One region of the Pseudomonas edsoni genome, then DNA from elsewhere that is predicted to be linked to it. Evidence: riboswitches for the same ligand, from Rfam matches in the RefSeq annotation. Region 1 holds a riboswitch; the other holds the start of a gene.
The links. Region 1 has a riboswitch for cobalamin ahead of C4J83_RS17640 (CbtB domain-containing protein). Riboswitches for the same ligand answer to the same signal wherever they lie in the genome.

Region 1 (7,479 bases):
AATCGCCGTGCGCGGTGCCACGGTGATGCAAGGCTACTGGCGCAACCCCGAGGCATCGCGCCAAACCCTGGTCGAGGGCTGGCTGTTGACCGGTGACGTCGGCTTTCTCGACGCGGCGGGTTACCTCACCCTCACGGACCGTTCCAAGGACGTGATCATCAGCGGTGGCAGTAACGTGTACCCGCGTGAAGTCGAGGAAGTGTTGGCGCAACATCCTGAGGTGTTCGAGGTGTGCGTCGTGGGGGAGCCGGATGCGCAATGGGGCGAATCGGTGGTGGCGTTTGTGGTGACGCGCAGCGGCCAGCCCCTCGATCAAGCCGAGCTGACGGCATGGTTTTTACAGCGCATGGCCTCGTTCAAGAAACCCAGGAAGTACCTGTTTCCCGGCGAATTGCCAAAGAACAGTTACGGCAAAATCCTCAAGACTGACTTGCGGCAGTGGCTGAAAGCAGCGAGTATCGCCGCGCTTCCCTAGACCCGTTTTTCATGGACAGAACATCAGACAAGGAGTCCCTTCGATGGGCAATCAAGCGCAAGACACGGTCCGCAAGCGGCGCCGTGCGTTTCTCGGTGCCACTTCCGGTCACTTGATCGAGTGGTACGACTACGGCGTCTACGGCTTTCTCGCCGTGTACATCGGCCAGGCATTTTTCGTCTCCGATGACCCGACCACCAGCTTGCTGGCCAGCTTCGCAGCGTTTGCCCTGAGCTTTTTCATCCGGCCACTGGGCGGGCTGTTCTTCGGTCCGCTGGCGGACAAGATCGGGCGCCGCAAAACCCTGATCATGGCGCTGGTGATGATGACCGGTTCCACCGTCATGCTCGGCCTGTTGCCCACGTACGCCACGCTGGGCATTGCTGCGCCGGTGCTGCTGATTCTGGTGCGCTGCGTGCAGGGTTTTTCGGCGGGCGGCGAGATCGGCACAGTGACCAGCTTTATCTCCGAATACGCCGGCCCCGGCCGACGCGGCTTTGCCACCTGCTGGCTAATGGTCACCGCCGTGCTCGGCCTGTTGCTGGGCGGCGCCGTAGCCAATGGCATGACCTGGATCCTGGGCGCCGAGGTGATGCAGGAATGGGCCTGGCGCGTGCCGTTCCTGATCGCCGCACCGTTGGGTTTTATCTCCATGTACATCCGCCTCAAGCTGGAAGACAGCCCGGAGTTTCTCGCCTTGCAGCGCGCCGGGCAGACTTCCCGTGCACCGTTGCGCGAAGTCTGGCAGTGGAAGCGCGCGATTGCCCTGGTGTTCTTCATCATCACCTTGCACAGCTCGATCTTTTACCTGGTGCTGACCTTCGCCTCGACCTACATGGCCAAGATCCTCAAGTTCGACAGCGGCACCACGCTGCTCTATGTGTTCGTCGCGAGTTTCTCGGCCGCGTTCGTGATGCCGTTTGGCGGTGCGTTCACCGATAAATACGGACGTAAGCCGTTTCTGATGGTGATCGGCACCCTGGCTACGCTGGCGATGTTCTGGCTGTTCAAGTCGGCGCCGACCGCCACTGCTGCATCGTTCTTCGCGCCATTGATGGCGGTGGCGATCCTGTTCGGGCTGTATGCCTCCTCGACCTATGCGCTGATGAGCGAGCTGCTGCCCACGCGCATCCGCTCCACCGGGATTGCCGTGGCGTACAACGTGCCGGTCGCGGTGTTTGGCGGCAGCGCGCCGCTGATCTCCACCTGGCTGATCAAGGTGACGGGCGACATCACCTCACCCTGGTATTTCTATGTGGCAACCGGTGTGGTGTCGTTGATCGCCCTGGTGGTGCTGCGCAAGGAAGATTTCGTCGCCAGTGGCAGCCCGTTGTTGGCGCCGGCGGGGGCCGTGCTGGCCACTGCCGCCTGATCGACTGCGGTTTTCGAAAACCCGGCTACGCTGTTTCAGGCGCCTATCATTGATCTTCAAGGAAGACCTGACCATGAGTGAACTGATCAACAGCGTTACCCCGAAAAGCCTGACTGAATTGCTGCAGGAAGCCGGCTATCGCGTCAACCAGACCGAACAGAACGGCATCGTGCAATTGCTCAGCGCGAGCCAGGGTATCGGCTTTGCCGTGCGCTTCGGCAACCCGGCGGCGGAGCAGGGCAGTTACGTCGACTTCACCTACAGCTGCGCCCTGCGCGTGCAAGGCGAATTGCCCGAAGGCCTGGCCCAGGTATGGAACGCATCGCGCCGTTTTGCGCGGTTGTCGGTGCAGGGTGAGTTCCTGCTGATGGAAATGGATGTGGTGGTGGCCGGTGTTGGCACCACGCACCTGCGCAGCCAGCTGGAACTGTGGGATCGCCTGCTGCAGGAGTTCATCGTCTACCTGCGTGACTACAGCCAGCAGGCGGCTCAGTTGCAGGCCCAGGCCGCCACCGCTGTGGCCAGCGAAGAAGCGCCCGTCGCCTGACACTCAGCGCTGCAGCACACCGCGAAACGTTGCGCTCAACGCGCGCAACGTTTCGCGCGAGCGTGCATCACTGATCCGGCTGTACAGCAGCACTTCACTGACGGGTAATGCGGGCAGGCCGTATTGCTCGCTCACGTCCACCGCCCCGGCCGGGGCCACGCGTGGGGCGAGGGCGGCGACCCCCAATCCGGCGCTCACGGCCGCGCCTACCGCCATCACACCACCGCCGACAAACACTTCGGTCCAGTCGATCCGCGCTGCATCCAGTGCTCTGACCGCCAGGTGCCGAACGCCACAGGGCGCGGCCATGGTCGCCATGCGCAGCGGTGTGCCGGGGCTGTGTTGCCAGTGGGGCGCGGCGAACCAGCCAAAGCGTTCGACCGCCAGCACTTCGCCGTCCTGGCGATCGCCTTCGTTGCGCACGATCACCGCGTCCAGTTCATTGCGATCAAACGCGGCCACCAGGTCGCGGGACGAGGCGATGCGCACCTCGAGAATCACCAGCGGGTCGTAGGCCGCGAGGCGGCTGAGCCAGGTGGGCAAGTCCGGCCCGGCCACGTGGTCGCTGATGCCGATCACCAAACGCCGTGGCGCGTGGGTGCCCAGGTCCGCCAGTGCCCGCTCATGGGCATTGAGCAGGACACGCGCGGCCACGATGAACTGCTCGCCTTGGGGCGACAGTTGCACATGGCGAGGCGTGCGTAGCAACAGGCGGTAACCGAGGCGTTCTTCCAGCCGCTTGAGCTTCAGGCTGATGGCGGCCTGGGAGGTGTCGAGCGCCTCGGCGGCGCGGGTGAAGCTGGCAAAATCAGCCACCAGCACGAAGGCGTGCACGGTGTCGATGTCCAGGGGTTTGAGCGCGTCAGTCATATCCAATCCTTATCGCACTTATATTCGGCCATATCTTGTTGAAATCATCGCCAGTGCGCAAGCTCAGTCCACATCTTGCACAGGAGCTTTGCCATGTTTGCCAAACAATATTCACACCGCCTGCCTGCCGACTACGACATGGACGTGATACGCCGGCGCGCCGCGCAACTGGGGCCGTTGTGGGATGACGCGCAAGGGCTGCTGTTCAAGGCGTTTATCGCGCAGACGCGTGGGCAGGCGCCGGGCAATGTGTATGCGTCGGTCTACCTGTGGGCCGACCCGTTGCAGGCCGCCGACTTTCTACTGGGCGAGCGTTTTCAAAAGGTGCTCGACAGCTTTGGCCGTCCGCACATCGAAAGCTGGTTGCCGCTGGATGTGCAGCGTGGGCCCGCGCAGCACGCGTTGAGCCTGTACCGAGAGGAGTGGCCGCTGGTGCCGGGGGCGGATCGGGCCGGGATCGTCGCCGAGGAGAAACGGCGCAATCAGCAGGTGGCCGACAGCCGCGACACGTTCGCGGTATGCCTGGCGCTGGATGTGCAGGCGTGGCGGCTGGTGCGCATCACCTTGTCGGGCAAGGCGCTGGATGCGGCGCATCCCGGAACGGGCTATGACGTGTTGTACCTGGCCCGCCCCGGGAGTCAGTTCAAGGGTTGAAGCGCGCTTTTGGCTGGCTGAGCTTGCGCTCGGCCACCGCGCCAAACACCAGGCCGAGGGTGGTCCACAGCACCAGCTGGATACCCAGCGACGCTACGCGGAACTTCCACAGCAGCACAGCCGAAAACGCCTCCGGCACTTCGTTGATCACCGGGAACAGGCTGCCGGCCACCGACACAATCACGATGTACAACGCCGCACCCAGAATCGCCCCGGCCCAGATGCCACGGCGGGCAATCAGCTTGCGTGCGGCGTTGATCGCAATCACCGCGGCCGCCACTGACACCAGCAGCATGAGGAAGAACAGCTTGGTGCGCTGCGCGATGGTTTCGGGGTCGCCCACCGATGGCGGGTTGGCCGGGTACTTGAGCCCTGGCACCACGGTAATTGCCACACATGCCGCCAGTGCCAGCAGCGCCGCCAGGCCACGCGGGCCGACCTTGCCGATGCGGCCCAGGGCGTAAGCGAACACCAGGGCGAAGAGGCCGCCCAGTGACACGCTGTACACCACCACGCCGGTGAACAGGCCGAAGGTGCTTTGCACCTCGCGGCTTACCAGTTCCTCTTCCGGCGCATCGCCGTGCATCTGTGCCATGTGGTCTTCAAAGGCGATGGCCTTGTCGATCTGCGGTTCACCAAAGGCCTTGGCGAAGCCGAAAGCCAGCACGCCGGCGAGCAAGCCCACCAGCATCCCGCGTAGGAGTAAATGCCCTGTCATGTCGTGTCTCTCTTATCGATTAATGGCAGGGGAAACCCAGCAGGTGGCGGCCGTCGTGCACAAATTCATGCACATACATGCCTTTGAACACAGCGGTGGCGCCTTGCTCGGCGCCGACAAAATAGAGCGCCAGCAGCAACAACAGGCCACCGAAGATCGCCCAAGGCAGAATTTCGCCCAAGGGCAGGGTGGGTCCATACACATCAGGGTTCGTTGCAGCGGTGTTAGCCATGAAGACCTCCAGGGATGACGCGTCCCGAAATGGATTGCGATTGGGCTGAAACAGGGTCTGGCTTACGGCTAAAAGGCCGAATACAGTGGCGCGACCGCGCCGGATTCGAACCGGCTTCCTCTTTCATGTTCGTTGTAACATGTTGAAACAACTTTGCCAGTCTACGCCGACTGCGCGTCGAAACAGAGTGAATTGTGATGCAGGCCACCCGCTTGACCTTGATATGCCATGCCGCCACGCCGTTGCAAAAACAGGGGCGGTTTCCCGATGACGAATCGGTGGCGATGCAGTGGCAGCCCGCGGCGTTGTCCCTGGCGGGGCGTTTCAAGAAACGCTCGCGACTGGTGTGTGGGCCCGAGGCCCGAACCCGACAAACCGCGGGCTTGTTCGGCGACAACGCGCAGGTCGAAGACGCGTTGCGCGACGGTGATTTTGGCACCTGGAAAGGCCAGGCCATCGCCCAGCTCGACAGCCATGCATTGAGTGACTGGATGACCAACAGCACCAGCGCGCCTCACGGCGGTGAGTCGGTGGAGCAGATTTGCGTGCGAGTCGCTGACTGGATGAAAAGTCTCGAAACCCAGCCCGGGCAGGTAGTGGCCATCACCCACCCGTTTGTGATTCGCGCCGCGATGCTGTACGTGTTGCAGTTCCCTATGTCGATGTTCTACCTGATTGACGTCGAGCCGCTGTCCGCCACTGAACTGCGCTTTAACAACGTGTGGCGCCTGCGTCTGGAAACTCACGCCTGAGCGCGTGAACATGGCAAAATCCACGCCCCGCAATGAGAGCAACCCATGAAACGCATCCTGATCATCGGCATTGGCGCCGGCAACCCTGACTACATCACGATGCAAGCCGTCAAGGCGCTGAACCGCACTGACGTGTTTTTTCTGATGGACAAGGGCCAAAGCAAAGACAAGCTGATCGACCTGCGCCGCGAGATCTGCCAAACCTACATAACCGAGCCTGGCTACCGTTTCGTCGAGGCCGACTGCCCCGAGCGCGTGCGCGGCGATATCGACTACACCACCGCCGTGCAGGACCTGAATCGCGACAAGCAGCAGACCTTCGAGCACATGATCAACGAGCAGATGGCTGACGGTGAAGTGGGCGCGTTCCTGGCCTGGGGCGACCCTGCGCTGTACGACAGCACCATCCGCATCCTGCAGGCGATTCTGGCCAGTGGCCGCAGCGTCTTCGAGTTCGAAGTGATCCCCGGCATCACCAGCGTGCAAGCCCTGGCCGCCCAGCACAAGGTGGCGCTGAACCGCATCGGTCGGTCCATCGAGATCACCACCGGGCGCCGGTTGGCGGCGGGGCAGGCGAGTGATGCGGACACTTTGGTGGTCATGCTCGACGCCGAAGATTCCTACCGCAGCGTGGCCGATCAGGATATGGATATCTACTGGGGCGCCTACCTGGGCACGCCGGACGAAATCCTCATCAGCGGCAAGGTCAGTGAAGTGGCTGAGCAAATCCAACAGGTGCGCAAGGCGGCGCGTCTGGAAAATGGCTGGATCATGGACACTTACTTGTTGCGCAAACCCTGAGGTCACTTTCCCATGCTCAAACTCTTTGCCCTGGCACTGACCCTGATGGCCAGCGCCGCCCACGCCGACGCCACGCTGCACACCGATTTGCCCCTGTCTTATCTGGAACAGACCCAGAGCGATGCGCGCAATCAGCCGTTGGTGATTTTCCTGCACGGTTTTGGCAGCAACGAGGAAGACCTGTTTGGCATCAAGGACGCGCTGCCGTCCACCTGGACCTACCTGTCGGCACGTGCGCCGATGCCCGTGGACCCCCAGGGTTATCGCTGGTTTACCAAGACGCCGGATGACGGCGACTACAATGGCGAAACCGCCGACCTGCAACGCAGCGCCGCGCTGATCGAAGACTTTGTGGGCAAGGCCACAGCCAAATACCACACGCACAGCGATCGGGTGTTTCTGGTGGGGTTCAGCCAGGGCGCGATCATGTCGTACGAGGTGGGCTTGCGAAAGCCCGCGTTGGTGCGCGGCATCGCGGCCTTGAGCGGCAGTGTATTGCCGGTGCTCAAGGCTGAACTCAAGCCCAGCGAATCCTTGGGCAAATTGGCGATCTTTATCGGTCACGGCACTCTCGACCAGGCGCTGCCGTATGCCTCGGCGACGCAGGCCAATGAGGTACTGGTGGGCCTTGGATTGACGCCGGAGTTTCACGGGTATCCGGGCATGCCGCACACCGTCAGTGAGACCGAAGTGCAGGACCTTAAAGCCTGGTTGGAGAACAGCCTGAAGTGAACCGGCGGGTGAGGGCTGCTGCGATAGTCATTATTCGTTTGCTAGCTTTGAGTGCCTGCTGGTTGCTGCGCTAATGGCCTTTCTGTGCGAGCAGGCTTGCTCGCGAATGCGGTGTTTCAGTCAGCTCATGTATCACTGGCACACCGCCTTCGCGAGCAAGCCCGCTCCCACAAGTTGACCGAGTTCAGCTGCAAGCACCGCACTGCTTGGCTTTTCTGTGGGAGCGGGCTTGCCTGCGATGCGAGCGCCTCGGTACATCAGACATACCCAGGTGATGCCATCGCAGGCAAGCCAGCTCCCACATTTGACCGGGTACACCTTTGATT
Region 2 (7,479 bases), 630 kb from region 1:
TTGATCGCCCGCGTCGATGGCCGGATTGTTGCGGCCATCGGCTATGTGCACTACGACGGGCGCTTCTCCCAGTTGAATTACCAGGGCCTCAAGACGGTGGAGGTGGTACGCCTGTTTGTGGCGCCGACGTCGCGCCGACGTCGCGCCGATTCGGGTTGGCGGGTGAGTTGTACGGCGCGCTGGAGGCGAAGGCGCGGGGGGAGGGGGTGGAGATGGTTTACCTGCATACTCATCCGTTTCTTGCTGGGGCGATTGATTTTTGGCTTCGGCAGGGGTTTGAGATTGTTGATGTCGAGGCGGATCCGGTTTGGCGGACGACGCATATGCAGCGGTCGCTGTAGCGCTGGCGGCTGGGTTTTTTGGGGGGCTGAGTGGATATCCGTGATTGGGGGGGCTGAGAGGGGTTCCGCCCTTACGGCGGGTCACTTTGGAAAAGCCCCAAAGTAACCAAAGGGCTCTTGCCCCACCACTCGGCACCTCGCTTAGGCTCGGTGTGCCCTCACGCAGGCTTTGGACCGTGGGGCCGCCGCGATGGGCCATCCATGGCCCAACACGGCTAAACCGGCGTCCTGCCGGTTTACCCACGCTCCAAAACCTGTGTTCGGCCAGCGTGGTTTAACGGGGCGCCTAAGATCAAAATCAAAAGCAGATCAAGATCAAAAGCAGAGCACGGCGGCCTGGTAGCCGACCTGAGTGGTTAGATCAAAAGCGAAGGCGAGGCGGCCTGACAGCCGACCTGATGTTGGACGCTGAACTCAATCAAGGGTGGGAGCTGGCTTGCCTGCGATGGCATCAACCCGGTGTACCTGATACACCGAGGTGCCTGCATCGCAGGCAAGCCAGCTCCCACAGAAAGGCAAAGCGGTGCGGCACTGGCAGATGAACGCGGTCAAACTGTGGGAGCGGGCTTGCCCGCGAAGGCGGCAGGTCAGCCGACTGACATGCCTCTGACACACCGCCATCGCAGGCAAGCCAGCTCCCACAGAAAGGCAAAGCAGTGCGGCACTGGCAGATGAGCGCGGTCAAACTGTGGGAGCGGGCTTGCCCGCGAAGGCGGCAGGTCAGCCGACTGACATGTCACTGACACACCGCCATCGCAGGCAAGCCAGCTCCCACAGAAAAGCAAAAGCAGTGCGGTGGTGGCGGTCTGTACTCGGTCAAACTGTGGGAGCGGGCTTGCCCGCGAAGGCGGCGGGTCTGCCGACTGACATGCCACTGACACACCGCCCTCGCAGGCAAGCCAGTTCCCACAGTTGATTGGTGGTGTTGTTAGGAGCCGCGGTCAGCTCATCAGTTCGAGCGCAACCGCAGGATCTGCGCGCCGTCAAATGGGTCTGTCAGGTAGTGCGCCTGTACCCCGAATGTCTCTTGCAATCGCTGCGGCGTCAGCACCTCCAGTGGCGGGCCCAGCGCCACCAGCCGCCCGCGGTCCAGCACGGCCAGGCGATCGCAGGTCAGTGCCTGGTTGAGGTCATGCAGCGCAATCAAGGTGGTCACCGGCAGGGCCTGCACGCCCTTCAAGATCGCCAGTTGATGCTGGATATCCAGGTGATTGGTCGGCTCATCCAGCAACAGAATCTGCGGCCGTTGCGCCAGGGCGCGGGCGATGTGCACGCGTTGGCGTTCGCCACCGGAGAGGCTGCGCCACGCGCGTTTGCTCAGGTGGGTGGCGTCTACGTCGTGCAGCGCCTGACCCACAATGGCGTCGTCTTCGTCAGACCACGGGCTCAGCGCCGACAGCCAGGGCGTGCGGCCCAGCGCCACGGCGTCGAACACGCGGATGGCATCGTCGGTATCAGCCTGCTGCTCCACCACGGCCAGTTGCTGCGCGATGGCGCGCCGGGATAGGCGGCCCAAGTGCTGGCCGCCCAACAGCACTTCACCGGACGCCGGTGCACGCAAACCGGCCAGCAGTTTGAGCAGGGTGGACTTGCCGGAACCGTTCGGCCCGACAATGCCCAAGGTTTCACCTTGCTGAACGTCCAAGTGGATATCGCGCAGCAACTCGGCATCGCGCACTTTGAACCCCAGGCCCGTGCAACTGAGCACCGTCATCGCGCATTTCTCCGGCCGATCAGGATCAGCGCAAACACCGGCGCGCCGACCAGCGCGGTGACCACGCCGACCGGAATCACCTGGCCCTTGATCAGCGTGCGCGAGAGCACGTCGGCGGCGATCAAAAACAGCGCGCCGCCCAAGGCGCTGGCCGGCAGCAGCCGTGAATGCCCGGTACCGACCAGCAGGCGCACCGCATGCGGAATCACCAGCCCGACAAAGCCAATGGAGCCGACAATCGACACCATCACCGCCGTCACCAGCGCCGCGCAGCCCACCAGCACAAACTGCACCCGGCGCACTGGAATGCCCAGCGAGGCCGCCGAGTCGGTGCCGAAGGTGAACGCGTCCAGCGCGCGGCGGTGCCACAGGCACACCGCCAGGCCTGCGACGGTCACCGGCACCGCCAGCCACACCGACGGCCAGCGCACCCCGCTGAGGTTGCCCAGCAGCCAGAACATAATGCCGCGTGCCTGCTCGGAGCTGGCGGACTTGGTGATCAGGAACGCCGTGAGGGCGTTGAACAGCTGTGACCCGGCGATGCCGGCGAGGATGATCTGGCCGGTGCCGCTCGCCGAGCCGCTGGCGCGCGCCAGCAGAATCACCAGCGCAAAGGCCGCCATGGCGCCGACAAACGCGCCTGCCGACAGCGAAACCAGCCCGCCGCCGACGCCGATCAGTGCCACCAATACCGCGCCGGTCGAGGCGCCGGCGCTGATGCCCAGCAGATAAGGATCGGCCAACGGGTTACGCAACAACGACTGCAAGATCACCCCGCACGTGGCCAACCCGGCACCGCACGCGGCGGCGACCAGGGCGCGGGTCAGGCGGTAGTTCCACACCACGCCTTCGTCGATCGGGTCGAGCACGTAACCGGCTGCCCACAGTTTGTTGGCAAGCACCTGCAACACCACCTGCGGCGCGATGGCGGTTTCGCCGATGGCCACGCCGGCGAGCACGGCGAGCAACAGCAGCGCCAGGGCGAGAAGGGTACGCATCATTTGCGCAGGTCGTAGCCGTCGATGGCGCCGGCCAGCTGTTCCAGGCCATCGAACGTGCGCACGCTGGCCTGCAATGCCAGGGCGTCGAGGATGATGATGCGGTTGTTTTTCACCGCGTCCATGTTGCGCGTCACCGGGTCACTGCGCAGGAACGCGAGTTTCTTTTCATGGTCGTCGGCGGGGTAGCGGCGCCGGTCCATGCGCGCGATCACCAGGAAGGTCGGGTTGGCCTTGGCGATGGTCTCCCAGCCGACGGCGGGCCACTCTTCATCGGACTGCACCACGTTGTGCAGGCCCAGGGTTTGGAGCATGAATTCGGGCACGCCCTTGTGGCCGGCCACGTATGGGTCGCTGGCCATTTCCGAGCTGGAGAACCACACCAATGCGCTGGCCTGCTTGAGGCCTTTGCTGTGGGCGGTGGCGATGGATTTGGCCAAGCGCGCCTTGAGTTCGTCGTTCAATTGTTGGCCGCGCGCCTGTACGTCAAAAATCTCGGCCAGTTGGCTGATGCTCTTATAGACGGTCTCGACGCGAAACGGCTCCAGCCGCGTGCCGTCGGCGCCCACCAGGTTGTCCTTGGCTTCGCAGTCGGAGGGCAGCAGGTAGGTGGGGATTTTCAGCTCGTGAAACTGCTCGCGGGTGCCGACCACACCTTGCGGGCCCACCACCCATTCCAGCTCGGCGGCCACCAGCTGCGGGCGCTTGGCGATCACCGCTTCGAAGCTGGGTTCGTTGTTGGCCAGGCGCTCAATGGCGTCGTTCTGCGCCTTGTATTGTGGCAATACGTTGTTGAACCACAGCGAGGTGCCGACCACTTTGTCGCCGACGCCCAGGGCGTAGAGCATTTCGGTGGCGGCCTGGCCGATGGTCACCGTGCGCGCAGGCGCCTGCTCAAAGGTCAAGGTGCTGCCGCAGTTCTGCACCGTCAGCGGGTAGTGAGTGGGCGCCGCTTGGGCCAGGGCACAAAAGCCCAGGGCGGTGATCAGGGCAGTAACGCGTGGCAGCATCGGGCAATCTCCGGGTAAACCGTACGTGGAACTGGGGAGGTACGGCTCGGAAATACACCCTGTAGCGCTGCGGGCATCGCAGGGCGCGGAGGTACTTCCCGGACACCCCGCCGGTTAGTGATTTTGCTGGGCCGGCAGGTCTCCTGACTGATGCGTCGTCGCCACGCTCCGGCCTTCCCGGGCAATGTCCAGTGGCGATGTGGAGCAGGCTCAGCACCTACAGTTGCGGGGGCAGTTCCGATTGGCGCAATGAACGCGCTTCGGATTCCCTATTAGTCCCGTGTGGGAACCGGCGCGTTATGGTAGTCGATCATGCCCGCAAGGGGGAGCCTGTCCATGCGCAATTGGCAGGCCGCCGGGGTCTCTATCTCCGGATATAGGGTGTACCATCGGTCTCTGTTCATCAGATATTAGTCAGACATGCCCACGCTTAGCGAAGAGAGCCGCCGGATCGTAGCTTCTCTGGCGCACCGTGTTGGTCCGCAGGCTGACACTGCAAGCATCGCCGCGGCAGTTGTTTCGATTTTGCAGGATGTGGGCGCAGCACTGGCGCCCATCATCGGCCAGCAAGGCGTTGCCGCGCTGTACCGTCGCAGCTTCCATCTGTGCGTCTCGACCCATCCACGCCTGGCCGCCACCTATGACAGGGTGCCGGCCGCGATGGACTTGATTGCCCTCAAATCCGTACTCGTCGAGCAGAACGAAACCGATGCGCTGTTTTTCGGTGAGGTGTTGCTGACTACCCTCTACGAGCTTCTGACCACGCTGATCGGGCCTTCACTCACCGCACGTCTGCTGGTTGGCGTGTGGCAGCCTTCTTCGAGCGACACCTCTTCGCAGGAAATTTCGCCATGAGCACCAAAGTGACTATCAACCGTCTGGCCACGGGTGTGCCAGGACTGGACGAGGTCCTGGGCGGTGGCCTGCCGGAGTTTTCGTTCAACCTGATCGCCGGCCCGCCAGGCTGCGGCAAAACCACCCTCGCGCACCAGATGATGTTCGCCCTGGCCACGCCGGAGCGCCCGGCGCTGTTCTTTACCGTGCTCGGTGAGCCGCCGCTGAAGATGCTGCGCTACCAGCAGCAATTCGATTTTTTCGACGACGCTGCCATTAACCGGTCGATTCGTTATATCAACCTGGCCGACGACACCCTGGCGGGCGACCTGGACGAGGTACTGCGGCGCATTGTCAGCGAGGTCGAGGCGCATTCGCCGTCGCTGGTGTTTGTCGATTCGTTCCGCTCCGTGGTGCTGGCCAGCCAGACCCAGCACAACCCGAACAACAACCTGCCGCAGTTCATCCAGCAATTGGGCATGTTGATGACCACGTGGCAGGCGACCACCTTCCTGATCGGCGAATACTTCACCGAGACCGACACCAATCCGATTTTCACCGTGGCCGATGGCCTGATCTGGCTGCGCCAGAGCGTTGAGCGCAATTCGATGGTGCGCAAGATGGAAATCATGAAGATGCGCGGCCAACCGACGTTGCCGGGGTTGCACACCTTTCGTATTGCCACCTCGGGGGTCAAGGTGTTCCCGCCGGCCGCCGTCAACCGTCTGGTTGAAGCGCCGTCGACGTTCCCGATCACCCGTCTGAAAATGGGCGTGCCGGCGCTCGATGAGATGCTCGGCGGCGGCCTGCCTCGGGGTTATTCGCTATTGGTGGCCGGCCCGTCCGGCTCGGGCAAGAGCATCCTGGCGGCGACCTTCCTCGCTGAAGGCGCGCGCAACGGCGAAACCGGGGTGATTGCGGCGTTCGAGCAACGGCCCAACCATTCGCAGAACCCGCAATTGGCCGAGTTGATCAAGAGCGGGAAAGTGGGCCTGGTGGACAGCCGCGCGCCGGACCTGTCCATCGACGAAATCGTGCAGCTGCTGCTCGGTGAAATCAGCCGGTTGAACGCCACCCGTGTAGTGATTGACTCGCTGTCAGGCTTTGAACTGGCGTTGGCGCCTACCTTCCGTGCGGATTTTCGCGAGTCGCTGTCACGCATGGTGACGGCGCTGACTGCCGTTGGGGTCAGCGTGTTGATGACCTCGGAGCTCGAAGACCGTTACACCGACCTGCGCTTCAGCCCTTATGGCACGGCGTTTCTGACCGACGCGATCATCGTGCAGCGCTATATCGAGGTGCAGAGCCGGTTACTGCGCATCATGGCCGTGGTCAAGGTGCGCGCCAGCGCCCACTCCGACCAACTGCGCCAGTACCACATCGACGATAACGGCCTGCAGATTCGCGACATGCTGCCGGAGCAGGAAGGGTTGCTGGGTGGGCACCCGACCCGGCAGGTTTCGGCGAAAACCAAACATGTGTGAGCCCGACTCATGAGTGGCGGCGACGGCAAGCATGAAAGTGAGCTGACCACGGCGGCTCACGAGCTGTTCCTCATTGGCCAAAAAACCGTTGAGGCGCGTGCGGCGCTCGCGGCGCTGCAGCAGCAACTGACTGACGCCAGCAGCCGTCTGGTGGATACCCAGCACGTCGAGCAGGTGATTGAAGCTAACCAGCAGTTGGTGCTGGCGATCCTCCTTGCGCAGTCGGACGCCGCCAGCCCGCCGCCCATGGAGGAACAACGCCTGTACCAGGAGCTTCGCGAGGCGAATGCGCAGTTGGTGATCGCGGCCCTCAGTGCGCAAGACCTGCAGGCCACGGCCGAGCGCGCGTTGAGTCAGCAGAAAAGCATCCTGGCGATGGTGGCGCATGAGCTGCGCAACCCATTGACGCCGATCAGCATGATCGCCGAGCGCATGGTTCGCATGCCCAGCGACCAGCTGCCGCGCATGCGTGCGCTGATTGAAGGTCAGGTGCAGCATATTTCACAGTTGGTCGACGACTTGCTGGACGTGTCCCGCGTCAGCACCGGCAAGCTGCGCATCGATCGACGCGATGTGGACATGCTGCAGATCCTTAGAAGTGCCATTGATGCCTGCGGCCCGGTGATGCGGGCGAAAAGACAGCAATTTGATGCCCACCTGCCTGACGGCCAACTGATGGTGAGCGCAGACCCCGGGCGCCTTGCGCAGATTCTGCACAACCTGCTGGCCAACGCGGCCAAGTACACGCCGGTGGGTGGCTCGATTGTGCTGTCTGTGACCGCGACGGACGCGCTGAGGATCAGCATTTGTGACAACGGCATCGGCGTTTCAGCCAAGGCACTGCCGCTGATCTTTGACCCTTACGTGCAGGATGAACACGCCATCGGCTTCAACGGCTCGGGCTTGGGGATCGGGCTCACGGTGGTGCGCGAGCTGGTTGAAGCACATGGCGGCAAGGTCACCGCCAAAAGCGCGGGCAAGGGCAAGGGCAGTGAGTTTGTGGTGACGCTGCCGTTGTTGAACGGCTGACTCGTGTATTCCTGCCCGGCATAAGGTTTATGCCTGCGACCGGCCTACTGCTTGCCCTGGCTGATAGGG

Region 2: linked by a shared signal. The riboswitch ahead of C4J83_RS20490 (ABC transporter substrate-binding protein) and the one ahead of C4J83_RS17640 (CbtB domain-containing protein) in region 1 are both predicted to bind cobalamin.

What each region holds. Positions count from the first base shown of each region.
Region 1 covers NZ_CP027762.1:3,809,195-3,816,673, reverse strand. The annotation lists gene C4J83_RS17670 (class I adenylate-forming enzyme family protein) at 1-475, shown strand, start outside; gene C4J83_RS17665 (MFS transporter) at 519-1,847, shown strand; gene C4J83_RS17660 (YbjN domain-containing protein) at 1,921-2,394, shown strand; gene C4J83_RS17655 (LysR family transcriptional regulator) at 2,398-3,264, opposite strand; gene C4J83_RS17650 (DUF4865 family protein) at 3,358-3,918, shown strand; gene C4J83_RS17645 (CbtA family protein) at 3,908-4,609, opposite strand; gene C4J83_RS17640 (CbtB domain-containing protein) at 4,656-4,868, opposite strand; adenosylcobalamin (AdoCbl) riboswitch at 4,915-4,994, opposite strand; gene C4J83_RS17635 (histidine phosphatase family protein) at 5,066-5,620, shown strand; gene cobF (precorrin-6A synthase (deacetylating)) at 5,666-6,421, shown strand; gene C4J83_RS17625 (alpha/beta hydrolase) at 6,434-7,153, shown strand.
Region 2 covers NZ_CP027762.1:4,435,866-4,443,344, reverse strand. The annotation lists partial or broken gene C4J83_RS20510 (GNAT family N-acetyltransferase) at 1-341, shown strand, start outside; gene C4J83_RS20500 (ABC transporter ATP-binding protein) at 1,291-2,055, opposite strand; gene C4J83_RS20495 (FecCD family ABC transporter permease) at 2,052-3,056, opposite strand; gene C4J83_RS20490 (ABC transporter substrate-binding protein) at 3,053-4,063, opposite strand; cobalamin riboswitch at 4,180-4,372, opposite strand; gene C4J83_RS20485 (hypothetical protein) at 4,484-4,918, shown strand; gene C4J83_RS20480 (ATPase domain-containing protein) at 4,915-6,381, shown strand; gene C4J83_RS20475 (sensor histidine kinase) at 6,391-7,410, shown strand.